DNA from 2 places in the Kitasatospora sp. NPDC001309 genome. Region 2 is predicted to be linked to the other one. Evidence: riboswitches for the same ligand, from Rfam matches in the RefSeq annotation. Region 2 holds a riboswitch; the other holds the start of a gene.
What was found. Region 2 has a riboswitch for guanidine ahead of ACFY2K_RS19610 (DMT family transporter). Riboswitches for the same ligand answer to the same signal wherever they lie in the genome.
Positions count from the first base shown of each region.

Region 1 (15,172 bases), on a different contig from region 2:
GCCCCTTCGCCCGCCTCGCCGAGGCCGCCGCCGAGGAGGCCGCCTACCGCGCGGGCGAGGACTACCGCACCGACCGCGCCCACTGGTCCGCCCACCTTGCCGGCGCCGACGCCCCGGCCGTCCTGCCGGGCACCCCCGCCGTGCATCCCGGGGCTGAGCACTCCGGGGCCGAGCACTCCGGGGCCGAGCGCTCCGGGCGGCCCGGGGCCGAGTCGACCCCGCTGCGGCTGACCGCCACCCTCCGCGCCGGAACCCGCGAGCGCCTGGAGCGTGCCGCCACCGCGGCCCGCGCCACCTGGGCGGAGCTCCTCCTCGCCGCCACCGCCGGCTACCTGCACCGCCTGACCGGCGCCGAGGACGTCCTGCTCGGCCTCCCGCTCGCCAACCGCCGCGGCCCCGCCGCCCTGCGCACGCCCGTCGCCGCCGCCAACGTGCTGCCGCTGCGCCTGGCCGTCCGCCCCGCCGACACCGCCGAGGACCTGCTGCGCCAGGTGGTCCGCGCCCTGCGCACCGCCCGCCGCCACCAGCGCTACCCGCTGGAGGACCTGCGCCGCGACCTCGGCCGCACCGGCGGACGCCGCGCCCTGTTCGGCCCGATGGTCAACGTCAAGGCCTTCGAGGCCGACCTCGACCTGGCCGGCCTGCCCGGCGTGGTCCGCAACCTCGCCGCCGGACCGGTCGACGACCTCGCCGTGAACGTCTCGCCCGGCCCCGACGGCGGCCTGCGCCTGCTCCTCGACGCCGACCCGGCCCGCCACGGCGCCGACTCGCTGGCCGCCCACCGCGACGGCCTGCTGCGCTACCTCGACGCCCTCACCGAGCTGCTGCTCACCGACCCGACGACGCCGATCGCCCGGATCGACCTGCTGGACGCCGACGCCCTGCGCCGCGCCACCGAGGGCCGCACCGAACCCCCGGTCGAGCGGACCGTGCCCGAGCTGTTCTCCGCCCAGGCCGCCCGCACCCCGGCCGCCGTCGCCGTCCGCTGCGGCGAAACCGCCCTCACCTTCGGCGAGTTGGAGAGCCGGTCCGACCGCCTCGCCCACCGGCTGCGCGGCCTCGGCGTCCACGGCGGCGCGCCCGTCGCCCTCGCCCTGCCGCGCAGCGCGGACACCCTGGTCGCGATGCTCGCCGTGCTCAAGGCCGGCGGCGCCTGCGTCAGCCTCGACCTGGCCCACCCCCGGCAGCGGCTCGCCGCCGTGCTGGCCGACGCCCGCCCGGTCTGCGCCGTCGGAACCCCCGAGGCGCTCGCCGACCTCGACCTGCCGCCCGGCCTGCCCACCGTACGGCCGTCCGACGCCGAGGCCCCCGGTGCCACCGCGGCCCCTGAGGCCCCCGGGAGCCCCGAGGCGCCCCTGCCGGCCCCGCGCCTCCACGACGCCGCCTACGTGCTGCACACCTCCGGCTCCACCGGCCGCCCCAAGGGCGTGGTCGTCACCCATGCCTCGTTCGCCAACCTGCACGCCGGCCACGGCGAGGACCACATCGCCCCCGCCGTCCGCCGCACCGGCCGCGAGCGCCTGCGCATCGCCCACAGCGCCTCCTTCGCCTTCGACGCCTCCTGGGACCCGGTGCTGTGGATGGTCCACGGCCACGAGCTCCACCTGCTCGACGACGCCACCTACCGCGACCCGGCCGCCCTCGCCGCCCACCTCCACCGCGAGCGCATCGACTACCTCGACCTCACCCCCTCCTACCTCGAAGTCCTCCTCGCCGAAGGCGTGCTGGACGAGGACCGGCACCGCCCCTCGGTGCTCGCGGTCGGCGGCGAGGCCACCCCGCCCGCCCTCTGGCAGCGGCTCGCCGCCGTCCCCGGCCTGCACCCGATCGACCTCTACGGCCCCACCGAGACCACCGTCGACGCCTACGCCTGGACCCCGGGCCCGGACGGCGCCCCGACCGGCAGGGTGGTGCGCGGCTCCCGCGCCTACGTCCTGGACGGCTCGCTGCGCCCCGCGCCCGACGGCGTGACCGGCGAACTGTACGTGGCCGGTGCCTGCCTGGCCCGCGGCTACCTCGGCCGCCCCGACCTCACCGCCGAACGCTTCCTCGCCGACCCCTTCGGCCCGCCCGGCGACCGGATGTACCGCACCGGCGACCTCGCCCGCCGCCGCCCCGACGGCACCTTGGAGTTCCTCGGGCGCGCCGACGACCAGGTGAAGATCCGCGGCTTCCGGGTCGAACCCGGCGAGATCGCCGCCGTCCTCGCCCAACTGCCGGGCGTGGCCCAGGCCGTGGTGATCGCCCGACCCGGGCCGCAGGGCAAACGACTGCTCGGCTACGTCGTCCCCGCCACCGGTGGACTCTCGACCGGTCAACTCCCCACTGGTACCGTCTCCGGCCCCGACCCGGAGGCCCTGCGCGCCGCGCTCGCCGCCCGGCTGCCCGCCCACATGGTCCCGGCCGCCGTCCTGCTGCTGGACGAACTGCCGCGCACCGCCCACGACAAGCTGGACCACCGCGCCCTCCCGGAGCCCGCCGCCACCACCCCCGGCGCGGCCGCCGCCACCCCGCAGGAGGAACTGGTCTGCGGGCTGTTCGCCGACGTCCTCGGCCTGCCCGCCGCACCCGGCCGGGAGGAGTCCTTCTTCGACCTCGGCGGCCACTCCCTGCTCGCCGGTCGGCTGGCCGCCCGGCTGCGCGAGACCTTCGCCGCACCGGTCGCCTTCGCCGACGTCTTCCGCCACCCGACCCCGGCCGCCCTCGCCGCCCTGCTCCGGCTCGCAGCGCAGGACGGGCCCCCCGCGGCCGGGCCCGCCGAACCCCGCCCGGCCCTGGTGCCCGTGCCCCGCACCGAGCGGATGCCGCTCTCGCCCGCCCAGCGCGGCCTCTGGTTCCTGCACCGGCTCGAAGGCCCCAGCCCCACCTACAACATCCCGCTCGCCCTCACCCTCACCGGCCCGCTCGACCGCGCCGCCCTCGCCCTCGCCCTCGGCGACCTCACCGCCCGGCACGAAGTCCTGCGCACCGTCTACGGCGAGGAGCCGGACGGCACGCCGTACCAGCGGATCCTGCCGCCCGCGCCGGTCGAACTCCCGGACGTCGAGGGCGAGCTGGCCGAGGCCGTCCGGTACGCCTTCGACCTCACCGCCGAACCCCCGCTGCGCGCCACGCTGTTCGGCCACGGGCCCGAGCGGCACACCCTGCTCCTGCTGCTCCACCACATCGCCGGCGACGGCGCCTCCACCACCCCGCTGCTGCACGACCTCGCCGCCGCCTACACCGCCCGGCAGGCCGGGCGCGCGCCCGAACTCGCCCCACTGGACGTCCAGTTCGCCGACCACGCGGCCTGGCAGCGACAGCTGCTCGGCACCGTGGACGCACCCACCCCGCTCGCCGTACGGCAGACCGAGCACTGGCGTGCCGCCCTGGCCAGCCTGCCCGACCAGCTCGACCTGCCCACCGACCGCCCCCGCCCGCCGCTGGCCGGACACGACGGCGCCACCGTCCCCTTCGCCCTCGGCGCCGAGGCGCACACCGCCCTCGCCGCGCTCGCCCGCGCCACCGGCGGCACCGTGTTCATGGCCGTCCAGGCCGGCCTCGCCGCGCTGCTCACCCGGCACGGCTGCGGCACCGACATCCCCGTCGGCACCCCGCTCGCCGGGCGCGAGGACGAGCGGACCGCCGCCCTGGTCGGCTACTTCGTCAACTCCGCCGTGCTGCGCACCGACACCGCCGGCGACCCGTCCTTCCGGGAGCTGCTCCGGCGCGTGCGCGGCACCGTGCTGGCCGCGCACGAGCACGCCGACCTGCCCTTCGACCGCCTGGTCGAGGAGCTCAACCCGGCCCGCTCGCTCGCCCGCCACCCGCTGTTCCAGGTGATGCTCGCCTGGCAGAGCCGCGCCGACGAACCCCTCGCGCTCGGCGGCGGCCTGACCGCCGAGATCGCCGCGATCCCCAGCGGCACCGCCAAGTTCGACCTCACCCTCAACGCGGGGGAGCGGCCCGGCGGCGGCATCGGCGGCTTCCTGGAGTACCGCACCGACCTCTTCGACCCCGCCACCGCGACCGCCCTCGCGGACCGCCTCACCCGGCTGCTCACCGCCGCCGCCACCGCCCCGGACACCCCGATCGGCCGGCTGCCGCTGATCAGCGCGGAGGAGCGCCGGCGCGCCCTGGTCGAGTGGAACCTCACCCCGTCCGCCGCAGCCGTGCCGACGGCGCCCGTGCCGGCGGCCACCGACCCGACCGCCACCCTGCCCGAGCTCTTCGAGGCCGCGGCCGCCGCCAACCCGCGCGCCGTAGCGGTCAGTTGCGGCGACGACCGACTCGACTACACCGAACTCTCCGCCCACGCCGACCGCCTGGCCCGCCTGCTGGCCGCCCACGGCATCGGCCCCGGCACCATCGTCGCGCTCGCCCTGCCCCGCTCGGTCGACCTGGTCGTCGCCCTGCTCGCGGTCGCCAAGTCCGGCGCCGCCTACCTCCCGCTCGACCCCGACTACCCGGCCGACCGCCTCGCCTACATGCTGGCCGACGCCACCCCCGCCGCCCTGCTCACCGACCGGGCCACCGCCCCCCGGCTGCCCGTCCACGACGTCCCCCGACTCCTGGTCGACGGGCCGGAGTCGGCGCGGTACCCGGCCACCCCGCTCGCCCAGCACGAACGCACCCGTCCGCTGCGCGCCGAGGACACCGCGTACGTCATCTACACCTCCGGCTCCACCGGTCGGCCCAAGGGCGTGCCCGTCACCCACCGCAACGTCGCCCGGCTGTTCAGCTCCACCGACCACTGGTTCGGCTTCGACGCCCAGGACGTCTGGACGCTCTTCCACTCCTACGCCTTCGACTTCTCGGTCTGGGAACTGTGGGGCGCGCTGCTGTACGGCGGCCGGCTGGTCGTCGTCCCGCACCTGGTCAGCCGCGACCCGGCGGCCTTCCTCGACCTGCTCGCCCGCGAGCGCGTCACCGTGCTCAACCAGACCCCGTCCGCCTTCTACCAGCTCAGCGCCGCCGACCGCGACCGTCCCGGCAGCGAACTCGCCCTGCGCTACGTGGTGTTCGGCGGCGAGGCGCTCGAACTCGGCCGCCTCGACGACTGGTACTCCCGGCACCCGCAGGACGCCCCGACCCTGGTCAACATGTACGGCATCACCGAGACCACCGTGCACGTCTCGTACATCGCCCTCGACCGGGCGAGCGCCGCCGCCACCAGCAGCAGCACCATCGGCGTCAACATCCCCGACCTGCGGGTCTACGTCCTCGACCAGCACCTCCAGCCCGTCCCGCCCGGCGTCACCGGCGAGATGTACGTCGCCGGGGCCGGCCTGGCCCGCGGCTACCTCGGCCGGCCCGAACTCACCGCCACCCGCTTCGTCGCCGACCCGTACGCCGGGCTCTTCGGCGAGCAGGGCACCCGGATGTACCGCTCCGGCGACCTCGCCCGGCGCCGCGCGGACGGCGTGCTGGAGTACTTCGGCCGCGCCGACCAGCAGGTCAAGCTGCGCGGCTTCCGGATCGAACTCGGCGAGATCGAAGCCGTGTTGGCCGCCCACCCGGGTGTCGCCGACGCCGCCGTGGTGGTCCGCGAGGACACCCCCGGCGACAAGCGCCTGGTCGGCTACGTCGTGGGCACTTCCCCCACCGCCCCCACCGCCCCCACTGCCCCCACCGCCCCCACCGCCCCCACCGCCCCCGCCACCCCCACCACCCCCGCCGCCTCGCCCGAGGACCTGCGCGCCCACGCCGCCGCCGAACTGCCCGCCCACATGGTCCCCTCCGCCGTGGTCCCGGTCGACCGGCTGCCGCTGACCGCCAACGGCAAGCTCGACCGCCGGGCCCTGCCCGCCCCCGAGGCCCCCGCCGCCGGAGCCGGCCGCCCGCCCCGCAGCCCGCGCGAGCAGCAGCTCTGCCAGCTCTTCGCCGAGGTCCTGGGCCTGGAGGCGGTCGGGGTCGAGGACGACTTCTTCGCGCTCGGCGGCCACTCCCTGCTGGTGGTCCGGCTGGCCGGCCGGATCCGCGAGGTGCTCGGCCTGGAGGTCGGCATCGGCGCGCTGTTCCAGGCCTCCAGCGTGGCCGCGCTCGACGCCGCCCTGTCCGAGGGCGCCCCCGGCGCCGACGCCCTGGACGTGCTGCTCCCGCTGCGCCCCACCGCCCCCGGCCGCCGGGCCCCGCTGTTCGCGATCCACCCGGCCGGCGGCCTCAGCTGGTGCTACACCGGCCTGATCCGCCACCTCCCGGCCGACGTCCCCCTCTACGGCCTCCAGGCCCAGGGCGTCGGCGCCGCCACCGTCGGCGAACCGCTGCCCGCGACGATGGAGGAGCTGGCCGCGCACTACGCCGACCGGCTGCGCGAGGTCCAGCCCGAGGGGCCGTACCGGCTGCTCGGCTGGTCCACCGGCGGGATCATCGCCCACGCCGTCGCCGTCCGGCTCCAGGAGCTCGGCCAGCGGGTCGAACTGCTCGCGATCCTGGACGCCTACCCGGCCGAGGGCTTCCGCGAACTGCCCGTCCCGGACCAGGCCGAAGCCCTGGAGGCGCTGCTCACCATGGGCGGCTTCGGGCCCGACGACCTCGCCGGGCAGCCGCTCGAACTCGACTCCGTCATTGAGCTGCTGGGCCGCGAGGGCAGCCCGCTGGCCGGGCTGGACCGGTCCACCGTGACGGCGCTCAACGAGATCTACCTCAACACCAACCACCTGGTGCGCGGCTACGACCACCGCCCCTTCCACGGCGACGTCCGGTTCTTCCGCGCCACCGTCGACACCATCGACGAGACCCTGGTGCCCGAACTCTGGGCCCCCTACGTGACCGGCCGGATCGACAACACCGATGTGGCCTGCTCGCACAAGGACATGACCCTGCCCGCCCCGATCGCGCACATCGCGAGCGTGATCGCCGACCACCTGGAGAACCCCGACCATGAGTGACGCCCCCGCCAACCCCTTCGACGCCGACGGCGAGTTCCTGGCCCTCGTCAACGGCCAGGGCCAGCACTCCCTGTGGCCCGCCTTCGCCGCCGTCCCGCCCGGCTGGGGCGTCGCCCACGGCCCCTGCGCCCGCCCCGACGCCCTCGCCTGGATCACCGCGCACTGGACCGACCTGTGACCCCTCCCGCCGTCGCGTCCCCGGCGCGCCCCCTGCTCGCGGGGCGCGCCGCCGTGGTCGTCGTGTACACCGCCGCGATGTGCATGAACGGCCTCGACTCGACCATCGTCAACCCCGCGCTGTACCGGATCGCCGAGGACTTCGGCCGGCCCGTCCCGGCGGCCAACTCCGTCGAGACCGCCTTCCTGATCGGCCTCGCCCTCGGCCTGCCGGTGGCGGGCTGGCTCGGTGACCGGTACGGCGTGAAGCGGGTCTTCCTCGGCGCGCTCGCCGTCTTCACCCTCGCCTCCGCACTCTGCGCCGCCGCCCCCGGCCTCGGCGCCCTGGCCGCCGCCCGCGCCGTCCAGGGCGTGGCGGGCGGCCTGCTCACCCCGGTCGGCATGACCCTGCTGTTCCGCGCCTTCACGCCGGAGGAGCGCCCGCGCCTGGGCCGGATCCTGATCGTGCCGACCGCCCTGATGCCCGCCCTCGGACCGCCCCTCGGCGGCTTCCTCACCGAACACCTCTCCTGGCACTGGCTGTTCCTGGTCAACCTGCCGGTCGGCATCGCCGCCGTGGCACTCGGCCTGGCCGCCCTGCGGACCGAACCGGAACCCCCGGCCGGCCGCTTCGACACCCGCGGCTTCCTGCTCGCCACCCCGGGCCTCGGCCTGCTCACCTACGCCCTCGGCTTCGGCCCGGCCCACGGCTGGACGGCACCGGCGGTCTGGCTCGGCGGCCTCGCCGGAGCCGCCCTGCTCGGGCTCGCGGTACGCAACCAGCTCCGCTCGCCCGAACCGCTGGTGGACCTGCGGCTGCTCGCCGACCGCTCCTACGGCGCGGCGAGCTGGCTGGCGCTGCTCACCTCGGCCGGTCTGATGGGCGCCCTGTTCGTGCTGCCGCTGCTCTACCAGGCCGCCCGCGGCGCCACCGCCCTGGACGCCGGGCTCAGCGTCTTCCCCGAGGCGATCGGCCTGATGGCCGCCTCCCAGGTGGTCGACCGGCTGCTGCCCAGGCTCGGCCCGCGCCGCCTCGCCCTGCCCGCCCTGCTGCTGGCCGCGGCGATCCTCGCCGCCCTCGGCCTCGCCGAGAACCCCTGGGCCGTACGGGCGTTGATGTTCGCCGTCGGACTGGTGCTGGGCACTGCCGTGCTCACCGTCCAGATCGCCGGCTTCGCCGACATCCCGCCGCCCGCCATGGGCCGGGCGATGGCCCTGTTCACCATTCTGCGCACCCTCGGCGGCGCCATCGGCATCGCCGCCACCGCCGCCCTGATCGGCGCCCTCGGCGACGGCGCCGACCCCGCCCCCTACCGGCTCGCCCTCGCCGTCACCGCCGCACTGGTCGCCGCCGGAGCCCTCCTCGCCCGCCGCCTCCCGGCCCAGGGCCCACCCCCGCCCCCGGAGGGCTGAGGGGCCCGCGATCGGGGCGGGCGGGAGCGACATCCCGCTTGCCCCGACTACCGTACGGTGGCAGGACCACCGGAGGAGATCGCATGAATCCCGAGCACTACCGTCTTCTCGAAGAGGCCAGGCGCAGCATTCCGGACGGCTACAAGGTCGAGTTGTCTGGCGAGATCATCGTCATGCAGGCGTCGCCGTCCTCGATCCACCAACTGAACCTCGCGCTCGTCCAGCGCCAGTTCGAGGCCCACTGCCCGCCCGGGTACTTCCCGACCGGGAACAGCGACCTCTCCTCGCCCGGGGCGGGCGCCGTGCGCAACCCCGACCTCACCTACCTGCCCGAGGACGTCGTCGATCTCAGCGGCCACGAGATCCCGGCCGAGCTCGCGCTGATCGCGGTCGAGGTCGTCTCCCCGTCCAACCCCGAGAACGACTGGACGGGGAAGGTTCGGGACTACCCGCGGATGGGCTTCCCGCTCTATCTGATCATCGACCCGCGTCAGAAGACCGTCACCCTGTTCTCGGAGCCGAACCGCGACCGCTACCACACCCGTACCGAGCGGGAGTTCGGCGAGACGATCCGGATCCCCGAGCCGTTCGGCTTCGAGCTGGACCTGGCGCGGCTGGTCCCGTACCGGGACTGAGAGGGCTTCACCCGTTGGCGGGAACTTGGCACGGTGGTGCCGCGCGGCGGGCGGGGTGATACTGCATTGGGCTGACACCTTGCAAGCTGACGCCCGGACCCCGGGCCACCCCTTGGAGGTACCTGATGACCGTTTCGCTTCCCGAGCTCACCGGGGACTACGTCCTCGACCCCGCGCACTCCCGGATCGGCTTCGTCGCCCGGCACGCCATGGTGACCAAGGTGCGGGGCGCGTTCGGGCAGTTCGAGGGCACCGCGCACCTGGACGGCGCCGATCCGACGCGGTCGACCGGCCAGGTGGTGATCAAGGCCGAGAGCATCGACTCCGGAGTCGAGCAGCGCGACCAGCACCTGCGCACCAACGACTTCCTGGACGCCCCCAACTTCCCGGACATCACCTTCCGTTCGACCTCGGTCGAGGCCAAGTCCGACACCGACTACCGGGTCACCGGGGACCTCACCATCAAGGACACCACCCGCCCGGTCGCCATCGACTTCGAGTACACCGGCAACGCGGTGGACCCGTACGGCAACCTGCGGGTGGGCCTGGAGGGTTCGGTGACGATCAGCCGCAAGGAGTTCGGGGTGACCTGGAACGCGGCACTGGAGGGCGGCGGCGTGCTGGTCGGCGACAAGGTGGTGCTGGAGTTCGACATCTCCGCGATCAAGCAGAGTTAGCAGGGCAGGCGGCCGGGCTGAGTCGGAGCTGCCGCGGCTCCGGCTCAGCCGAAGAGGGTGTCGCGGACGGTGGCCATCCGCGCCTGGGCGGGGTGCCTCCTGACCCAGTCCGTGATGTTGTTCACCGCGACGTCGGTGTCGGTCTCCTTGCGGTAGTCCGAGAGCCGGGATCCGGCGATCACGCCGTTGACCCCGATCTCGCCGAGCATCCGTGCCGCGCAGTCGGCACCGTCGGGTGAGGAGCCCATGGTCCAGGCGAAGACGCCGGCGATGTTCCCCGCCTCACGGTTGGCGACGCTGTCCCTGAGCCCCGTGACCTTGTCGCCGTTGGTCTTCATGCAGGTCCCGGTCAACGTGGCGAAGACCGCCGAACCGTCGGTGGCGAACCGGTGCCTGGCGGGGATTCCGCCGCCCTCCCTTGAGAAGGTGTCGCGCCCTGCGCGTAGGTGCCGGTCACGGCCGTCGACTCCAGGGGGTCCAGGTTCTGCTTGAGCGCGTTCCAGGCGGCGTCACTGCTCGACGAGTAGGGCACCTCGTACATCACCCTGATCCCGGCGGCCAGCAGTTTGTCGCGGACCAGGCCTCGCAGGGTGCTGATCTGGGCGGGCTGGTCGCCGTCGGAGGACGACTTGATGTCGACCCACACGGCCGCGAGGTTCTTGCCGCTGCGCCGGGCGTTGGCGAGTGCGTCGAATACCGCGCCGGTGCGTTTCCGCTTGATGTTGACCGGGTCGACGCTCTCCGACGCCGGGTTGCCGGGGTCGCAGGAGACCCACTGCCTGGTGCCGCCGCACGCGCCGGAGACGTTGAACGCGGCATCGACCTCGACGCCGTTGTAGCCGGCGGCGAGGGCGTTGTCGACCTGGTCGGCGGAGTTCAGGTTGTGGGCGAAGACGTAGATCGGGCGCGGGGGATGCGGGGCGGCCGGGGCCGAGGTCACGGGCATCGCGGTGAGGAGGACCGCGGTGATGCCGACCGTGGCGTGGCCGCCACCCCGGAGGCGGCGCCGGCTGCGGGAGACCCGCTCGGATCGTGCCATGAGAGGACACTCCTTCCTGAGGGGTATGCGTCCTGTCCATGTCAAGTTCGGGAGTGAACGGCTCCGCGGGATGTGCCCGGCGGGATGTGACGCAACTATGCCGAGCGGTCGTCAGGCGTGCAAGACCACCGATACGGGCCGACCGTCAGCACCCGCGCCGGCCCACCCGGGCCGGCGTGACCGCCCGGCCCCTCAGCTGTTGGGGCAGAGGATCAGGTCGTCCAGCGCGTGCCGCCGCGGCCGGTCACCGAGTTCGGCGAGGGCGGCGCGGATGCGGTGCAGGTGGTCGACGGTGAGCTGGAGCGGGGGCTCGTCGGGCTGGTGGGTGGTGCGGATCGGGTAGTCGACGCCGGGTTCGCGGGTCATCTCGATGTGGCAGCCGAGGACGTGGGTGACGGGCCGCTCCCGGGTGAACGCGATCAGGCGCTCGATGCTGCGGCCGAAGGCGGGCCAGTCGTCGATGTAGAGCCGGCCGGGGTAGACGGTGTCGCCGGTGAGCAGGAAGCCCGTCCACGGGTCGTAGTAGGTGACGGCGGCCGGGTGGTGGCCGGGGGTGGCCAGGCATTCCAGGACCCGCCCGCCGCCGAGGTCGACGCGGGCGGTGGCCTCCGGGTCGTGGTCGAAGCCGAAGTACGCCCAGGCGGTGGGCCGGTCGGCGCCGACCAGGGCGGTGTCCGGCCGGTCGCCGAACTGCCCGTCACCCGCGACGTGGTCGCCGTGCGGGTGGGTGTGCAGGACCAGCAGCGGGTAGTGGTCGCGGGGGTTGCGGGTGAGCCACTGCGCGATCAGGCCGTCGACGATCGCCCGGAGCGGGAAGTACGCGGGCTCGGCGGTCGCTCCGGTGTCGATGAGGACCGCCCGGTCCGCCCCGAAGAGCAGGAACAGGAACGGCGCCTCGTAGTGCACCGCCTTGTTCTGCCGCAGGATGACGGTGTTCTCGTCGTACGGGTGGACCTGGATCTCCGGGTCCGTGTCGTGCTTCGCGGACGGCGAGCCGTGGATCCACGGCACGTCCAGCGGACGGGCGATCGGTGCGTCGGCGGCGGTCATGACGACTCCCTGGGTGTGCGTCGTCTTGGCGGGCCGGGTACGGCGCACATCTCGTCCGGGGCGGGCGCCGTCGCGCTGCCGTCGGCGACGCTAGCACGGGTCGTTCGCCGACGCCCGGCCCAGCAGGTGCGCCAGCCCGTCCGCGAGGCCGCCGCGCCAGCAGGCGTAGTCGTGGCCGCCGTTGAACTCCTGGTAGTGGAGGTCGTAGCCGCGTGCCGTGAGCACGTCGCGCAGGTGGCGGTTCTGGGTGAGGAGCATCCACTCCTGGAGGCCGACCTCGATCCAGAACCGGGCGTCCCGGTGGGGTTCGGCGGCGAAGCGGCGGGTGAGCCACTCGCTGCCGGCGTCGAACTCGGTCTCGTCGGGCCACCAGAAGGAGCCGGACTGGGAGAGGGCGTTGCCGAAGCGGTCCGGGCGCCGGAAGGCGGCGTAGGCGGCGGTGAGGCCGCCGGCGCTCTGGCCGGCGATGGCGGTCCGGCGCGGGTCGTCGGTGGCGTCGAACTCCGCTGCGGCCCAGGGCAGGAGGCGGTCGGCGAGGAGGTCGACGAAGGCCGGGTTGCAGCTCAGGTCGTCGGGGCGGCCGGGGCCCATGGTGTGCACCAGCAGGGCGACGGTGGGCGGGATCGCGCCGTCGGCGGTCAGGTTGTCGAGGGTGTCGCCGACGGAGAGCACCTCGCCCCACATCTCGCCGTCGAGCAGTACCGCGACCGGGTACGGGCCGAGGCCGGGTCCGTACCCGGCGGGGAGGTGGACGTCGACCCGCCGCCCGGCCACCGTGCGGGGGAGGGTGCGCCCGCGCGGTACGTCCTCGCGCCGCCGGACGTACGGCTGGGCGGGGGCCTGCGGCAGGCTGAGCACGGAGGCGGGGTGGCGGCCGTCGCGGGCGGGCAGGCGGGGTTCGCTGTCGCGGGGGTCGGGGCGGGCGTGGTCGAGGACGTGCAGCCAGTCGGCGCGGGTGGTGCCGGGGGGCGCGCCGTGGAAGGGGTGCAGCTGGTAGGAGGCGCGGTGGTCGGCGCGCAGCCGGTAGGTGATCTCCCAGCGGCCGCCCCGGCGTTCCATCAGGTGGGGGGTCAGGTCGCCGGCGTGCCGGTCCTTGTCGGTGACGGTGTGGACGAGGGCGAGCACGCCGTCGCAGTCCTGTTCGGTGGAGATGAAGGTGACCAGCCGGTACGCGGCGTCGTCCGGGTCGGGTGCGATCAGCGGGAAGGCGTTCAACGTCTGTCTCTCCAGGATCAGTTGGTACGGCGCCCGAGCAGCACCCAGAGCAGGAAGGGGCCGCCGAGCACGGTGGTGACGATGCCGACGGGGATCTCCACCCCGCCGATCAGCACCCGTCCGAGGGTGTCGGCGAGCACGACGAGCAGGGCGCCGGTGAGCGCGGAGCCGAGCACCGGCACCCGGGTCGGTCCGGCGAGCCGGGCGGCGAGTACGGGTGCGGCGAGGGCGACGAAGCCGACCGGCCCGCAGATCCCGACGGCGAGCCCGGCGAGGGCGACGGCGAGCAGCAGGCAGGCGAGCCGGACCCTCCCGGGGTCGACGCCCAGCGAGGCGGCCACGCTGTCGTCGAAGCGCAGCACCGCCAGCCGCCGGGCCACCACCAGGGCGGTCGGCACCAGGACGGCGAGTCCGACGAGCGCGGGCGTGGCGATGGCGTAGTCCCGGCCGTTGAGGCTGCCGGAGGTCCAGACGTACAGCGAGCCGGCGGAGTTGAGCGAGCGCCGGGCGAGGGCGACCTGGATGACGGCCGAGGCGAGCGCCGACATGGCGAGTCCGACGACCAGCACCCGGTAGCCGCGGGCGCCGAGCCCGCCGGAGACGAGGGTGACGACCAGGACGGCGGCCAGCGCGCCGAGCGGTCCGGCCCACCAGGCGCCGAAGGTGCCGGAGGCGGTGGCGGAGATCAGTACGGCGGCGGTGGCGCCGTCGTTGACGCCGAGGAGTTCGGGGGTGGCGAGCCGGTTGCGGGCCAGGGTCTGGGTGAGGCAGCCGGCGAGTCCGAGGGCGGCTCCGGCGGCGAGTCCGGCGACGATCCGGCCGAGGCGGAACTTCTGCACCAGCAGGACGTCCAGCCGCTCGCCGTAGCCGAACACGGCCTGGAAGGTCTTGCCGAGGCCGAGTTCGCTCTGTCCGGCGTGCGCGGAGACGACCACGACGGCGAGCAGGGCGGCGGCGAGGCCGAGTCCGGCGAGCAGCGGCCGGCGCGGCACCAGCAGGGACCAGGCGCCGTACCGCAGGGCCGGGTCCGGCCGCGCCGGGCGCGGTTCGGCGCGCTGGACGGGCGGGGCCTCGGCGGCGGGGTCGCCGATCGCCAGGGCGGCGGAGCGGCGGGAGCGGACGATGGCGATCAGCGCGGGGGCGCCGACCAGGGCGACGATCACCGAGACCGGCGCCTCGAAGGGCCGGGCGACCACCCGGGCGAGCACGTCCGCGCCGGTGAGCACGGCGGCGCCGAACAGCCCGGCGAACAGGGTGAGTCGGCCGATCCGGGGCCCGGCGAGGGCGCGGGCCAGGAAGCCGGCGAGCAGGCCGAGGAAGGAGATCGGCCCGGCCAGGGCGACGGCCGAGGCGGTGAGCAGGGTGACGGCGGCGGCGACGGCGGCGCGGGTGGCGCCGGGGCGGTGGCCGAGGCCGCGGGCGAGGTCGTCGCCGAGGGCGAGGGCGGTGAGCGGCCGGGTGGTGAGCAGGGCGAGCAGGAAGCCGGCGCCGAGGACGGGGGCGAGTTGGCCCAGGGTCGTCCAGCCTTCCACCCCGGCCAGCGAGCCGAGCACCCAGACCCGGTAACGGTCGTACGCTTCGGGTGAGTTGACGATGAGCACGCCGGTGATGCCGCCGAAGGTCGCGCCGACGGCGGAGCCGCCGAGGACCAGCCGCATGGGGGAGCCGCCGCCCCGGCTGCCGGCGATCAGCAGGACCAGGGTGCTGGCGAGGACGGCGCCGCCGAAGGCGAAGGCGAGGTACCCGTAGGAGGTCTGCACGCCGAGCACGGCGATGCCGAGGACGACGCCGAGCGAGGCGCCCGCGTTGACGCCGAGCAGGCCGGTCTCGGCCAGCGGGTTGCGGGTGACCGACTGGAGCTGGGCGCCGGCGACGCCGAGGGCGGCGCCGACCAGTAGCGCCGTCAGGGTGCGGGGCAGCCGCAACTCGCCGACGACGAGGGCGAGTCGGCTGTCGGCGCGGGCGCCGTCGCGGTCGAGCAGGTAGTCCAGGACCCGTCCCGGCCCGACCTCGCCGGCGCCGACCGAGAGCGAGAGCGCGGTGAGCGCGAGTAGCACCGCGACCGCCCCGGCGGCGACCGGCCAGGCGCTGTCCCGGAGGGGGCGGGCCGGTGGGGGA
Region 1 is NZ_JBIAXC010000003.1:295,787-310,958, forward strand. It holds gene ACFY2K_RS05250 (amino acid adenylation domain-containing protein) at 1-6,869, shown strand, start outside; gene ACFY2K_RS05255 (MbtH family protein) at 6,862-7,047, shown strand; gene ACFY2K_RS05260 (DHA2 family efflux MFS transporter permease subunit) at 7,044-8,438, shown strand; gene ACFY2K_RS05265 (Uma2 family endonuclease) at 8,522-9,073, shown strand; gene ACFY2K_RS05270 (YceI family protein) at 9,199-9,750, shown strand; gene ACFY2K_RS05275 (hypothetical protein) at 9,795-10,088, opposite strand; gene ACFY2K_RS05280 (hypothetical protein) at 10,100-10,789, opposite strand; gene ACFY2K_RS05285 (MBL fold metallo-hydrolase) at 10,982-11,839, opposite strand; guanidine-III (ykkC-III) riboswitch at 11,854-11,913, opposite strand; gene fes (enterochelin esterase) at 11,930-13,054, opposite strand; gene fhuB (Fe(3+)-hydroxamate ABC transporter permease FhuB) at 13,072-15,172, opposite strand, start outside.
Region 1: it holds a riboswitch for guanidine, as region 2 does, so the genes downstream of both, ACFY2K_RS05285 (MBL fold metallo-hydrolase) here and ACFY2K_RS19610 (DMT family transporter) in region 2, are expected to answer to the same signal.

Region 2 (15,172 bases):
TCGGAGCGGGCCAGCGCCGGGCCCATCACCGCCAGCGGCAGCAGGATCAGCACCGGCACCGCCAGGAAGACCCAGCGCCAGCCGAGGTGCTGGGTGACGGCCCCGGAGACCAGCGGCCCGACGATCGAGGGCAGCACCCAGGCCGAGGAGAAGGCGGCGAACACCGCCGGCCGCAGGCGCTCCGGGTAGGCCCGGCCGACCACCACGTACAGCGCGACGATCACCAGCCCGCCGCCCAGCCCCTGGATCGCCCGCCCGGCCACGAACACCCACATGCCCGGCGCCGTCCCGGCCACCACCAGGCCCGCGCCGAACACCGCGATGCCGGTGAACAGCGGCTGGAGCGGGCCGCGCCGGTCGCACCACTGGCCGGAGACGACCAGGGCGAACAGCGTGGTGGTGAAGTAACCGGAGAAGGCGAAGGCGTACAGCCCCAGGCCGTCCAGCTGCCGGGCCGCGGTCGGCATCGCGGTGTTGACGGCGGTCGCCTCGAAGGCGATCACCAGCACGACCGACACGATCCCGAGCGTCAGGGCCCGGAAGCGGCCGCTCATGACCCCGCCCCCGGGGTCAGCTCCGGAGGGTATCGAGGGGGAGTCGACCGAGGTGGGGGAGGCAGTGGTCATACGTAACATCGTAAGAGCCGTCCGCGTCCTTGACTCCTGACCGGAGTCCCTGACCGGGTCCGTCGCAGGGCCTAGGACCGGCCCCGGGGGCAGGCGTCAGTGCAGCACCTTGAGCCCCACCACGCCGCAGACGATCAGCAGCAGGCAGCCGATCCGGGCCATGGTCACCGCGTCGCCCAGGACGGCCATGCCGTAGACCGCGGTGCCGACCGCGCCGATGCCGACCCAGACCGCGTAGCCGGTGCCGATCGGGATGGTGCGCATCGCGTACGCCAGCCCGCCCATGCTGAACAGCAGCGCGACGCCGAAGACGAGGCTGGGAACGAGGCGGGAGAAGCCCTTGGACGATTCCAGGGCCACTGCCCAGACGGTCTCCAGGAGACCCGAGACGATCAGAACGAGCCAAGCCATGACGGCCGTACCTCCGCAGTCCACAGCGGCCGGATTGCCGCTGAACTGCGCCGTCTTGTCGTCACCGGGTACGACGCGCTCGTCCGGGGTGGCGGGGAATCAACCACCTGCTCCGACCGTAGCACACATTGCCACACAGAATTTACACAACATCATTGACCCCATTCGGCCGGTCCGCCATCCTGAATTCACTGGCCGTGTGCCCGAGTGGCTCAGGGAATCGTCTGCAAAGCGATGTACGCGGGTTCAATTCCCGCCACGGCCTCGAAAGGGGAATTGCCGGTCGACCGAAGTCGACCGGCAATTCCGCATTTCCCGTTCCGTTTCCGGCCGACCCGACGGCCCGGCCCGACGACCCGACCCGACGCCCCGACCCGACGGGCACCCGCGGCGGCGGGGCCCGACGGCCGCGGGCGCCGGCTCAGGCCGTGACGGCGTCCTCCGGGCGGATCGGCAGCCGGCCCACCGGCAGCCCGGTGGCGGCCCGGACGGCGGCGGCGACCGCCGAGGGGGCGACCACCGCGGGCACCGCGCTGACCGCCTTGGCCCCGAAGGTGGCGACCACGTCCCGCTCCTCCAGCAGCGCGGCGATCCGCACCTCGGGAGTGTCCAGCGAGGTCGGCAGCCGGTAGCCGGTGAGCGAGGGGTTGGTCATCACCCCGCCCGAGGTCTGGAGGTCCTCCATCAGCGCCAGTCCCACGCCGTGGGCCACGCCCGCCTCGATCCGGTCCTCGATCTGGCGCGGGTTCAGCGCCCGGCCGACGTCCTGGGCGACGGTCATCTCGACCACCCGGACGGCCCCCAGCTCGATGTCCACGTCCACCACCGCGCGCATCGCGCAGAAGGAGATGGAGACGAAGGCGTCGCCGTGTCCGGACTCGTCCAGCGGCTCGGTCGGGTGCGGGCGGCACTGCGCGGTGGCCCAGAGCTCCTTGCCCTCCAGCGCCTCCGCGACCGGCATGCCGAGCACCCCGTCGTAGGAGGTGATCTTGCCGTCGGCGATCTGCAGCAGCTCCACCGACATCCCGAAGTCGGCCGCGATCGGCTGCAGCAGCTGGTGGCGGACCATCAGCGCGGCCCGCTCGACCGCCCCGCCGGAGACCCAGGTGTGCCGGCCCCGGGCGGAGGGCCCGGCGATCGACTGGTCGCTGTCGGCCGGCGCGATGTAGACCTCGCTGACGCCCAGCACCGTCTGCACGATCTGCCGGGCCAGCGTGGCGAAGCCCTGCCCGGCGTCGACGGCCGCGCAGATCACCGTGGCGTGGTCACCGCTGACCCGCACGGTGGCGGTGGAGACCTCGTCCTCGCCCTCGGCGCCCAGCATGTGCACCATGCCGACGGCGTAGCCGATCCCGCGCCGCACCGCGGCCGGGTCCCCGGCCCCGCCGGGACCGCCGGGCAGCAGCCACTCGGCGTCCGGGTCGTCCACCGGCAGGGCCGGCAGCGGCTCGGCGGCCACCGCGTCCAGCAGCGCCTTCACCGGGGCGGGGCAGGTGACGGCCTGTCCGGTGGGCAGCGGGTCGCCGGTGGACATCGCGTTGCGGCGGCGGATCTCCACCGGGTCCACGCCCACCCGGGCGGCCAGCTGGTCCAGCTGCGACTCGTACGCGAAGCAGGCCTGGAGCGCGCCCTCGCCGCGCATCCGCCCGGCCGGCGGGTTGTTGGTGCGCACCGCCCAGGCGTCCACGAACACGTTGGGGCAGACGTACGGGCCGACCGAGAAGGCCGTCGCGGCGGCCAGCGCCTCGGCGGAGACGTCGGCGTAGGCGCCGCCGTCCAGCAGGATCTGCGCCTCCACCTTCACCAGGGTGCCGTCGGCGTCGGCGTGGTGGCGGTAGCGCAGCAGCGCGGGGTGGCGCGAGGTGTGGGTGTGGAAGGACTCCTCGCGGGTGAGGGTCATCTTCACCGGGCGGCCGGTGCGCAGCGCCAGCAGCGCCAGGGTGACCTGGAAGGAGAGGTCCTCGCGGTCGGTGGTGGCGCCGGGCACGCCGGTGACCACCAGGCGGACCCGGTCCGGCTCCAGGCCGAGGCAGGCGGCGGTGCGGTCGCGGTCGCCGTGCGGGTCGGTGGAGGACAGGTGCAGCTCGACGCCGCCGTCCGGGCGCGGCACGGCCAGCCCGGCCTCGGCGCCGAGCGGGGCCGGGTCCTGCCGGCCGACCTGGTAGAGGCCCTCGACGATGATCTCGCCGGCCGCGTCCGGGTCCCCGGTGCGCAGCGGCAGGTGGCGGAACAGGTTGCCGTCCGGGTGCAGCGCCGGAGCGGTGAAGGCCTGCTCGGGGTCGGTGACCGCCTCCAGCGGCTCGTAGTCGACCGCGATCAGGCCGACGGCCAGCCGGGCGGTGTCGGGGTGGTCGGCGGCGACCGCGGCGATCGGCTCGCCGTGGTGGCGCACCACGCCGGCGGCCAGCACCGGGCGGTCGGAGACGATCGGGCCGGCCGGGGCGCCGTCCGGCAGGCCGTCCGGGCCGGGCGGCAGGTCGGCGGCGGTGACCACGGCGTGCACCCCGGGCAGGGCGAGCGCGGCCGAGGTGTCGATGCCGCGGATCCGGGCGTGCGGGTGCGGCGAGCGCAGCACCGCGCCCCACAGCAGCCCCTCGGCCCAGAGGTCGGCCGCGTACGGGTAGATGCCGAGCGCCTTGGGCAGCGCGTCGCTGCGCAGCGGGGAGCTGCCCAGGCCGAAGGGCTCCGGTCCGGCGCCGCCCTCGCCGCCGTCCTGCTGGAGTGCTGCGCCGATGTCGGTAGGCGACGTCATGATGCGTGGTCGTCCTCGGGGAGCCGGATGCCGTGGGCGGGGGTGGCGCCGTAGGGGACGCCGGTGGTCGGGACGCCGGCCTCGGCCGGGGTCCCGTGCGGGTCCGCGTACGGGGTGCCGTGCGGGGGCGTGCCGTCGTGGACGGCGCCCGGCAGCGGGGTGCCGTGCGCGGGGGTGGGCTCGTAGACCGGGGCGTCGTAGCCGGTGTCGTAGCCGGTGTGCTGCTGGTGGCCGTCCGGGTAGCCGGCCGGCACGTAGGTGCCGTGCGCGGGGGTGGCCTGGTAGGGCTGCTCGGGGTAGCCCTGCGGGTAGTACACCTGGTCGCCGACGGCCTGGGCGGGGATGCCGGGCTGCATCCCGGTCAGCGCGGAGGTGTCGTACACGCCGGTGTCGTAGCCGCCGTCGCCGTACGGCTGCTCGGCGGGGGCCTGGGCCGGCTGCGGGGCCTGGGCCTGGGCGGGCACCGGGGCGGGGGCCGGTTCGACGGGCGGCTGCGGGACGTGCTCGATCCAGGCCTCGGAGTCGGCGTAGACCGGCGGTTCGACGGCCGGCTCCGGCTCGACGGCGGCGGCCGGGGCGCCGGTCCCGGCGGCCGGGGCCGCGGTGCTCCCCTCGGCGGCCGCGGCGGCGGCCTCCTCGGCCTCCTCGACCTCCAGCGCGCGGGCGTCCGCGACGGTCTGGACGGCGGCCAGCACTCCGCGGTAGCCGGTGCAGCGGCACAGGTTGCCGCACAGCGCCTGCCGGGCCTCGACCTCGGTGGGCCGGTGGTTGCGCTGGAGCAGGTCGTGCACGGCCATCGCCATGCCGGGGGTGCAGTAGCCGCACTGCACGGCGCCGGAGGCGGCCAGCGCCCGCTGGACGTCGCTCGCGCCGCCGCCGGCCGACAGGCCCTCGACGGTGTTGATCTCGCTGTCGGCGGCCAGCGCGGCGGGCACCAGGCAGCCGGCCACCAGCTGGCCGTCCACCTGCACCGAGCAGGCCCCGCACTCGCCCTGCTCGCAGCCGTCCTTGGCGCCGGCCAGGCCGAGCCGCTCGCGCAGCACGTAGAGCAGGCTCTCGCCGATCCAGGCGTCGGTGACGGGCCGTTCGAAACCGTTGACCCGCAGCGTGTAGGAGGCGCACGGGCGCAGCTCCCGGCTGACCTGCGGGGTGAGGCCGAGCGGGTCGGCGTCGAGGGTCTCCATGGGGTCTGTGGTCACTTCAGCGCCCTTCCCAGTGCCCGTCGGGCCAGCACCGATACGGTACGCCGCAGCCGGACGGCGGCCGCGGTCGGCCCCTCGGTCGCGGCCTCCCAGGCCCCTTCGGCACCGTAGTTGTCGGGGACGCAGGCGGCGGCGACGTACTCGCCGAAGGCGGCGCCCGCGGCCGGGTCGATCTCCCGGCTGCCGTCCCAGTCGATGCAGCCGGCCACCCAGGCCTCGGCCTCCAGCGGGCGCAGCGGCACCGGGGCGACGGCCCCGACGGCGCAGCGCACGGCGCGCCGGGCCGGGTCGAGGACGAGTGCGACGGAGGCGGTGGCACGGGCCGGGCCGCTGCGGCCGGTGGCCTTGAGGAAGACCTGCGGCGCGTGCAGCAGCGGGACCCGCACCCAGGTGAGCAGTTCGCCGGGGCGCACCGGGTCGAGTCCGGTGAGCAGGTGACTGACCGGCACCTCGCGGCTGCCGCCGGCCCGGGCGAGGGTGACGCTGGCCTCCAGGGCGGCGAGCACCGGGAGGGTGTCGCCGGCCGGGGCGGCGGTGACGATGTTGCCGCCGAGGGTGCCGACGTTGCGGACCTGCGGCGGGCCGGCGGTGCGGGCGGCGTCGGCGAGGGCGGGGATGAGCGCGGCGAAGTCGGGGCGGTCCATCCGGGCGTGGGTGAGTCCGGCGCCGAGCACCGCGGTGCCGCCGTCCTCGTAGCGCCAGCCGCGCAGTTCGGTGATCCGGCCGAGGCCGACCAGGGCGGCGGGGCGCAGCCGTCCGGCGTTGACGGCTTCCATGAGGTCGGTGGCTCCGGCCACCGGTACCGCGGCCGGGGCGGCGGCCAACGCGTCGACGGCCTCGTCGAGCGAGGCCGGCAGCATGATCGTCCGGTTCACCTGGGTCCCACCGTGCTCCACTTGCTCATCGATCGTCTGCCGCCCGCGGCCGTGGCCGCACTGCACTGTCCGCGTCAGCAGCCCGGCCTGGCCGTAGGGTACGGGCGATCGGGCCGGGTTGGGCAACTCTGGCACACAATGCTCGATGATCATTTCGGGACCGGTGAACGGGACTGCCCGATTGGGACGGATACCGGGCGGTATCTGCCCCGACCCGAACGGGACCGGGGCAGATGTTCATCTCTTCTTGACGTCAGATGACCGTCCATAAGTTCCCGACGAACACATCGGCGCACCGCCCGCACCGCCTCAGCGCACCGGCGGCGGCCCCTCGATCGGCCGCCCCGCCACCCCGGGCCGGCGCTGCCAGGGGTGCGGCCCGTCGGCCGGGCGGTACTCGACGCCCAGCGCGTCCAGCACCGCCAGGTGGCCCCGCAGCCGCCGCTCGAAGCCGGCGTAGTCGCGCTCGGCGGGCACGGCGGGCAGCGCGGACCAGGCGACCTCGGCGAAGGCGACCAGTCGGGGGAAGGCCCGGTAGTCGATGTCCCGGGCGCTGTCCATGAACTCGCTCCACAGGTTGGCCTGGGTGCCGATGACGTGCCGGGCGGCCTCCCCGTCCAGCTGCTCGGGGACGGGCTCGAAGCGGTAGACGTCCTCCAGCGTGCGCACGAAGCCGACCGGGACCGGCTCGTCCGGCCCGTCCGCCTGCCGGTGGTCGAAGTAGACGTGCTGCTCGGGGCACATCACCACGTCGTGCCCGGCCTTCGCGGCCGCGATCCCGCCGCCGAAGCCGCGCCAGGAGGAGACCGCCGCGCCCGGGGCGAGGCCCCCCTCCAGGATCTCGTCCCAGCCGATCAGCCGGCGGCCGCGCTCGGCCAGCCAGCGGTCGAAGTGCCGGATGAGGTGGCTCTGCAGCTCGTCCTCGTTGGCCAGGCCCAGCTCGCGGATCCGGGCCTGGGCGGCGGCGCTGTCCTTCCACTGCTCCTTGGGGCACTCGTCGCCGCCGAGGTGGACGAACTCGGACGGGAACAGTTCCAGGACCTCCTCCAGCACCCCCTCGAAGAAGCGCAGGGTCTCCTCGGAGGCGTTGAGCACGTGGTGGCTCACCCCCCAGTCGGTCCAGACGCCGAGCGCGGCGGTGTCCACCACGTCGGTGTTGCCCAGCTCGGGGTAGGCGGCGACGGCGGCCTGGGTGTGGCCGGGCAGGTCGATCTCCGGGACGACGGTGACCCCGCGCGCGGCCGCGTAGGCGACGATCTCGCGCAGGTCGTCCTGGGTGTAGTAGCCGCCGTGCGGGCGGTCGTCCCGGCGCTGCGCGGACCGGTAGCCGACCATCGAGCGCTCCCGCCAGGCGCCGCGCTCCGTCAGCCGCGGGTAGCGCTTGATCTCCACCCGCCAGCCCTGGTCGTCGGTGAGGTGCAGGTGCAGCACGTTGAGCTTGTGCGCGGCCAGCAGGTCGACGAAGCGCAGCAGGTCGGACTTGGGCAGGAAGTGCCGGGCGACGTCCAGCAGCGCGCCGCGCCAGCCGAACCGGGGTTCGTCCGCGATGTCCGCGCCGGGCAGCACCCAGCCCTCGGCGCGCAGCGGCGAGCGGCGGTAGGCGTCCGGCCCGAGCAGCTGCCGCAGGGTCTGGGCCGCCCACAGGGCGCCGGCCGGCCCGCCGGCGGTGAGCAGGGCGTGGCCGGGGCGCACCGCGATCCGGTACGCCTCGGCGGCCAGGGTGTCGTCCAGGACCAGCTCGATGCCCGTGCCCGGCCGGCCCGGACCGAGCGGCAGCCCGGTGGCGGCGGACAGCGTGCCGCGCAGCCAGCGCTCGGCGTCGGCCAGTACGGGCGGTGCGGTCAGCGTGGTGGCGGCGTCGAGCGGGAAGTCCCCGTCCGGGCGCCGGACGGCACTCGAAGGTGCGGGAATGAGGTCCATTCCGACATCCTGCCCAGGCCCCGAACGATTGGCATAGACCACCTGGGAAACGCGGTGCTATGCAAAACGGCGTCCTGCAGACGGCGGCGGACTACTTGCCGCCGTTGTCCCCGTCGCCGCCCTGCGGCTTGCCGATGCCGTCGTAGATCTCCTTGCACATCGGGCAGACCGGGTACTTCTTCGGGTCGCGCCCGGGCACCCACACCTTGCCGCACAACGCCACCACCGGGGACCCGGAGAGCGCGCTCTCCATGATCTTGTCCTTCTGGACGTAGTGCGCGAAGCGCTCGTGGTCGCCGTCCCCGTGGGACACCTGGGGGACGGGCTCGACCAGGGTGCCGGTGCCGAGGCCGCGCTCGGGCTCAAGAGTGCTCATGGGTGCCAAGTCTATGGGCGCCCCGGGAAACCGGGCCAGTGTCACGCGGCGGCCCGGGTTCCCCGGGCCTCGACACGGGGCCGGACGGGCCGGACGGGCCGGACACGCCCTAGTTCATCGTCGGGTCGTCCGGGTAGGTCGCCAGCAGGGCCAGCGGGCTGCGCTGGCGGCGCAGCACCGAGCGCCACAGCCGTTCCGGCTCCGGGCTGGAGACGTCCCCCGGCTCGCAGTCCACCAGGTACCAGGCGCCGCTCCCCAGCTCCGACTCCAGCTGGCCCGGCGACCAGCCCGCGTACCCGGCGAAGATCCGCAGGCTGCCCAGCTCCCCGGCCAGCACCTCCGGCGGCGCCTCCAGGTCGACCAGGCCGATCGCGCCGTGCACCCGGCGCCAGCCGAGCGGCTCCCCGGTGCCCGGCTCCCCCGGCGCGACGGCCAGGCCGAGCGCCGAGTCCAGCGCCACCGGCCCGCCCTGGAACACCACCGCGGGCTGCCCGACGAGTCTGCCCCAGCCGTCCAGCACACTGCCCACCTCGACCGGCGTCGGCCGGTTGAGCACCACGCCGAGCGCCCCCTCGGCGTCGTGGTCGAGGAGCAGCACCACCGCCCGGGCGAAGTTCGGGTCGGTGAGCATGGGCGTCGCGACGAGCAGACGGCCGGTGTGGGACCGGCCTCCGTGCGAATGGGCCGCCGTCATGCCACACATGATCCCGCAGAACGGCACCGGCCGGACACCGCAACACCCGAAACCCCGCCACGCCGGACGAGCACCCGTACGGCCGAACCGGCGGGCGGGAGCCGGGCCGGAGAGAGCACCATCACGGGAGAGGCAAACGGGAACCATCGGGACGCCCACTACCATCTACGGATGGTGGACGCCCCTCTACGGTGCCGACTCGGATTCTCCGGGGGCCCGAACGCGCCCGTACGCCTGTACCACCGGTCCACCAGCGGTTCCGTGACGGAACCGTTCCCACTCCTCTGGCACCCCGGATTGCGAGAACGATGACCGACGACGTCCTGCTGGTCCACGGCGGAAACCCGCTCGAAGGCGAGATCCGCGTCCGCGGTGCGAAGAACCTGGTCCCCAAGGCCATGGTCGCCGCCCTCCTCGGCCAGGGCCCCAGCAGACTGCGCAACGTCCCGGACATCCGCGACGTCAAGGTGGTCCGCGGCCTGTTGCAGCTGCACGGCGTGACCGTGCGCACCGGCGACGAGGACGGCGAGCTGATCCTCGACCCCTCGCACGTCGAGAGCGCCAACGTCGCCGACATCGACGCCCACGCGGGCTCCTCGCGGATCCCGATCCTGTTCTGCGGCCCGCTGCTGCACCGCCTCGGCCACGCCTTCATCCCGGGCCTGGGCGGCTGCGACATCGGCGGCCGGCCGGTCGACTTCCACTTCGAGGTGCTGCGCCAGTTCGGCGCCACCATCGAGAAGCACCCGCAGGGCACCTACCTGGTGGCCCCGCAGCGGCTGCGCGGCACCAAGATCGAGCTGCCCTATCCCTCGGTCGGCGCGACCGAGCAGGTGCTGCTCACCGCCGTCCTCGCCGAGGGCGTCACCGAGCTGCGCAACGCGGCCATCGAGCCGGAGATCGTCGACCTGATCTGCGTGCTGCAGAAGATGGGCTCGATCATCACCCTGGGCACCGACCGCACCATCCTGATCACCGGTGTGGACGAGCTGAACGGCTACAACCACCGGGCCCTGCCGGACCGGCTGGAGGCCGCCTCCTGGGCCTGCGCGGCGCTGGCGACCAAGGGCGACATCTACGTCCGCGGCGCCCGCCAGCTGGAGATGATGACCTTCCTCAACACCTTCCGGAAGGTCGGCGGCGCCTTCGAGGTGGACGACGAGGGCATCCGCTTCTGGCACCCGGGCGGCGAGCTCAAGGCGATCGCCCTGGAGACCGACGTGCACCCGGGCTTCCAGACCGACTGGCAGCAGCCGCTGGTGGTCGCGCTGACCCAGGCCACCGGCCTGTCCATCGTCCACGAGACGGTGTACGAGTCGCGGCTGGGCTTCACCGGCGCGCTCAACCAGATGGGCGCGCACATCCAGCTCTACCGCGAGTGCCTGGGCGGCACCCCGTGCCGCTTCGGCGCGCGCAACTTCCTGCACTCCGCGGTGGTGTCCGGCCCGTCCAAGCTGATGGGCGCCGAGCTGGTCATCCCGGACCTGCGCGGCGGCTTCTCGTACCTGATCGCGGCGCTGGCGGCCGAGGGCACCTCGACCGTGCACGGCATCGACCTGATCAACCGCGGCTACGAGAACTTCATGGAGAAGCTGCGGGACCTCGGCGCCCACGTCGAGCTGCCCAGCGAGCAGCTGGTCGACGCGTAACGACCGCACGCACGACGAGAGGCCGGGCTCCCCGCGGGGAGCCCGGCCTCTCGGGCGTTCAAGGGGTGGTTCAGGCGCCCTTGGCGGCTTCCTTCAGCTTGGAGCCGGCGCTCACCTTGGCGCTGTAGCCGGCCGCGATCTGGATCGGCTCGCCGGTCTGCGGGTTGCGGGCGGTGCGGGCAGCGCGGTGGGTGCGCTCGAAGGTCAGGAAACCGGGGATGGTGACCTTCTCGTCGCCCTTGGCGACGACCTCGCCGACGATCTCGGCGAAGGCGGCCAGAACGGCGTCGGCGTCCTTGCGGGTCACCTCGGCGCGCTCGGACAGCGCGGCCACCAGCTCACTGCGGTTCATGTGTACTCCTGTGGTCTGTTCGCTTGCGGTGTGCGGGGGCCCATCGGTGCTCCCACCGGGGGGCACCCGGATGGGCCGCAGGTCCGCACACTGTGCTCATGCAGGCATTGCGTGGTCGCAGGCCGGGTCCGTACCCGTATGCCGCGCGCCGGAGCCGTCGAAGAGGCCCGCCGCCTGCCTGGGAACGAATCCTGCCCCGACCGGCCCCGAGAAAGCCAATCGGGCCCCGGCCGAGCCACCCGAACATCGCCCGCCCGTTGGAGGTGTGACGCTCCGTCGGCTCCGGCGGACCGGGCGCGGACGGCGGTCAGGATGACACGCCGGAAGACCAGGGGGACGTTCCGTACTTGTCGGACACGCCTGCCCCGGCCAGGGCTACCGTACGCCCTAGGCACGACAAGCCCAAACACGCCCCTCGCCCTTGTGTCGCAAGGGTTCGGGGCGCGCTTGGGCGGGTATGGCCGCTAATCGGACATTTGACCGATCGGCGACCGGCCCGCGAGCCGGGCCGTCCGGCGCCCGGCCGGGGCCGTCAGAGCTTGACGGTGGGGAAGGCCGAGGTGTCCAGCGTGCCGACGATGCCGGGGGTCGGACGGGCCGGTACGGCGGGCTCCTGGGCGTCCGCCAGGGCCGCCTCGCGCACCGCCGCGGCGACGGTCTTGGCGACGTCCTTGTGGAAGACGCTGGGGATGATGTAGTTCGCGTTCAGCTCGTCGTCGGCGACGGTGGTGGCCAGCGCGCGGGCCGCGGCGATCATCATCTCGGTGTTGACCGTGCGGCTCTGGGCGTCCAGCAGGCCGCGGAAGACACCCGGGAAGACCAGCACGTTGTTGATCTGGTTCGGGAAGTCGCTGCGGCCGGTGGCGACCACGGCGGCGGTCTGCCGGGCCACCCCGGGGTCGACCTCCGGGTCCGGGTTGGCCAGCGCGAAGACGATCGACCGCTCCGCCATGGTGGCCAGGTCGTCGCCGTCCAGGACGTTCGGGGCCGAGACGCCGATGAACACGTCCGCGCCCGCCACGGCCTCCTTGAGGCTGCCGGTGCGGCCCGAGCGGTTGGTGTGCTCGGCGATCCAGCGCAGGCTGTCGTTGAGGTCCTCACGGCCCTGGTGGACCACGCCGTGCACGTCGGCGACGGTGGCGTGCTCGACACCGGCGGCCAGCAGCAGCTTGAGGATGGCGGTGCCGGCCGCGCCGGCGCCCGACATCACCACGCGGATGTCGCCGATCTCCTTGCCGACCACCTTCAGCGCGTTGGTGAGGGCGGCCAGCACCACGATCGCGGTGCCGTGCTGGTCGTCGTGGAAGACCGGGATGTCCAGGGCCTCGCGCAGCCGGGCCTCGATCTCGAAGCAGCGCGGCGCGGAGATGTCCTCCAGGTTGATCCCGGCGAAGCCCGGGGCGATCGCCTTGACGATGGCGACGATCTCGTCGCTGTCCTGGGTGTCCAGGCAGATCGGCCAGGCGTCGATCCCGGCGAAGCGCTTGAACAGGGCCGCCTTGCCCTCCATGACGGGCAGCGCGGCCGCCGGGCCGATGTTGCCCAGGCCCAGCACCGCCGAGCCGTCGGTGACCACGGCGACGCTGTTGCGCTTGATGGTCAGGCGGCGGGCGTCCTCGGGGTTCTCGGCGATCGCCATGCAGACCCGGGCCACGCCCGGGGTGTAGATCATGCTGAGGTCGTCACGGTTGCGGATCGGCAGCTTCGAGGACATCTCGATCTTGCCGCCGAGGTGCATCAGGAAGGTGCGGTCCGAGACCTTGCCGATCGACACGCCGTCGATCGCCCGGAGCTTCTCGACGATCTCCTCGCCGTGCGCCACCGAGGAGGCCGCGACCGTCACGTCGATCCGCAGCGCCTCCAGGCCGGAGGCGGTGACGTCGAGACCGGTCACCGATCCGCCGGAGGACTCCACTGCCGTGGTGATCGCGCTGACCGCGTTGCCGCGGGCCGGGACCTCCAGTCGCACCGTGATCGAGTTGGAGACACTGGGCACCGTCGCCATCGACGCTTCCTTCTTCCGTCTGTCCCGCAGGCTCAACATTTTGTTGAAGGCATCGCCTGCGCATGCTAGACCTCGATCGTCGCACCTTCCAAGGGGTTGCCAGAAATAACGTTCATTGAGTGTGCGGATCCGACAAGCGGGCCGCGTCGCCCACAGTCTCCGGGCGCACACTCCTTGCCTCTCCCGGCCGATGCGTTACATTGGACGGGACACCGGCTCGATCCAAGCCCCCGGGCCCAACCTTCGTCCCTCAGAGGGACCACTTGCCGCGAGGCGAGCATGGCGGGTCGGTGTCGTCAACGTCCGAAGGCCCCTCACCAGCGGTGAGGGGCCTTCGTCGTGGGTGCGTCAGCCGTGCAGCAGCGCGGGCACGCCGGCCGCGTCCGGCAGGTCGTCAGGGCCGGACAGCACCGTCAGCCGCTGGGTCGCCCGGGTGAGCGCCACGTAGAGCACCCGCAGGCCCGCCTCCGACTCGCCGGCGATGCCGGTCGGGTCGGCGACCACCGTCGCGTCGTACTCCAGGCCCTTGGCCTCCAGGCTGCCCAGCACCACCGCGCGCCCGCCCAGGCCCTCGGCCCAGCCGGCCGCCTCGGCCCGGCGGTCCATCGGCACCACGATCGCCACGGTGCCGTCCACCTCGCCCAGCAGCCGCTCCAGCTCGCTCCGGGCGGCCCGGCCGAAGGCCTCCGGCGCGGGGTCGGTGACGGCCGCGAAGCGCGGCTCCACGCCGACGTGGCGCACCGCGCTCGGCGAGGGCGTGCCCGGCGCGGCCAGCGCCAGCACCTTCGCCGCGACCTCGGCGATCTCGGCCGGGTTGCGGTAGTTGACGGTCAGCGTGAAGCGGCGGCGCGGCTTGCCCGCCAGCACCTCGTCCAGCGCGGCCTGGGCCTCCTGGGGGAACGGCCAGGAGGACTGCGCCGGGTCGCCGACGATGGTCCAGGTGGCCATCCGGGAGCGCCGGCCGATCATCCGCCACTGCATCGGGGTGAGGTCCTGGGCCTCGTCCACGATCACGTGGGCGTACTCCTTGCGCTCCACCGGCTGGCGCTCGCGCTGGCGGGAGTTGCGGTCGGCGAAGGTGGTGACCTCCTCCAGGCCGCTCAGCAGGTCCACCGCGTCCACCTCGCGGACCTTCGGACGGGCCGGCTCGCCGAGCAGCACCTGCAGCTCGTCCACCAGTGCCACGTCGTGCGCGGACAGCCCGCCCTCGCCCTGCGGCGACAGGTGGCGCCAGGAGGCGGCCAGCAGCCTGGCCTCGTCCGGGGTCACGGCACGGCGGGCGATCCGGTTGGTGTGCCGGGTCTGCTTGAGCGTGCCGAGCACCCGGCGCGGGGTCAGCGCGGGCCACCAGGCGTCCAGGAAGTCCAGGAACGACGACTCGTCGGAGACGTAGTCGTCGAAGGACTCCTTCTCCTCCTGGCGCTGCTCCCGGGCGTAGTGGTCGGTGGGCTTGGGCAGGTGCCTGATCGCCTCCTGCCACAGGGCGTCCAGCAGCAGCCGGCGGGCGCGCGGGCGCAGCAGGTTCAGCGGGGTGCCGCCGGAGCCCACCACGTTGCCGCGGACGGACCTCAGCCGGCCCGCGTCCAGCTTCAGCACCTCGCCGCGGGCGACCACCTTGAGCTCCTGCGGGGCGCCCAGCTCCAGCGCCGCCCGGGCCGCCCGCCGCAGCAGGTGCACCATCCGGGCCGAGCCCTTGACCCGGGCCGCCTCCGGGGCGTCGTAGGTGTCGGCCTCGATGCCGTCCACCAGCGAGCCGACCGCGCGGATCGCGACCTGGCCCTCCTCGCCGAGCGAGGGCAGCACGCCCTCGGTGTAGGAGACCAGCAGCGCGGTGGGCGAGACCACCAGGATGCCCCCGGCGTAGCGGCGGCGGTCCTGGTAGAGCAGGTACGCGGCGCGGTGCAGGGCGACGGCGGTCTTGCCGGTGCCGGGGCCGCCGGTGACGAGGGTGGCCCCGGCCGCGGCGGCCCGGATCACCTCGTCCTGCTCCTTCTGGATCGAGGAGACGATGTCGCGCATCGAGTGGCTGCGGGCGCGGCCCAGCGAGGCCATCAGCGCGCCGTCGCCGACCACGGCCAGCTCCCGGCCGCCCAGGGTCGGGGTGAGGTCGGGGCGCAGCAGGTCGTCCTCGACGCCGATCACCTTGCGGCCCTTGGAGCGGATCACCCGGCGGCGGATCACCCGGCCGGGCTCCACCGGGGTGGCGCGGTAGAACGGCGCGGCGGCCGGGGCCCGCCAGTCGATCACCAGCGGGCCGAACTCGGCGTCCAGCACGCCCAGGCGGCCGATGTGCAGGGTCTCGGCGACGGC
Region 2 is NZ_JBIAXC010000018.1:44,708-59,879, reverse strand. It holds gene ACFY2K_RS19615 (MFS transporter) at 1-626, opposite strand, end outside; gene ACFY2K_RS19610 (DMT family transporter) at 723-1,037, opposite strand; guanidine-III (ykkC-III) riboswitch at 1,082-1,150, opposite strand; tRNA gene ACFY2K_RS19605 (tRNA-Cys) at 1,231-1,302, shown strand; gene ACFY2K_RS19600 (xanthine dehydrogenase family protein molybdopterin-binding subunit) at 1,459-3,789, opposite strand; gene ACFY2K_RS19595 (2Fe-2S iron-sulfur cluster-binding protein) at 3,786-4,988, opposite strand; gene ACFY2K_RS19590 (FAD binding domain-containing protein) at 4,985-5,851, opposite strand; gene ACFY2K_RS19585 (beta-N-acetylhexosaminidase) at 6,176-7,786, opposite strand; gene ACFY2K_RS19580 (DUF3039 domain-containing protein) at 7,878-8,162, opposite strand; gene ACFY2K_RS19575 (YqgE/AlgH family protein) at 8,272-8,865, opposite strand; gene murA (UDP-N-acetylglucosamine 1-carboxyvinyltransferase) at 9,165-10,505, shown strand; gene ACFY2K_RS19565 (HU family DNA-binding protein) at 10,576-10,857, opposite strand; gene ACFY2K_RS19560 (NAD-dependent malic enzyme) at 11,390-12,862, opposite strand; gene ACFY2K_RS19555 (HelD family protein) at 13,211-15,172, opposite strand, start outside.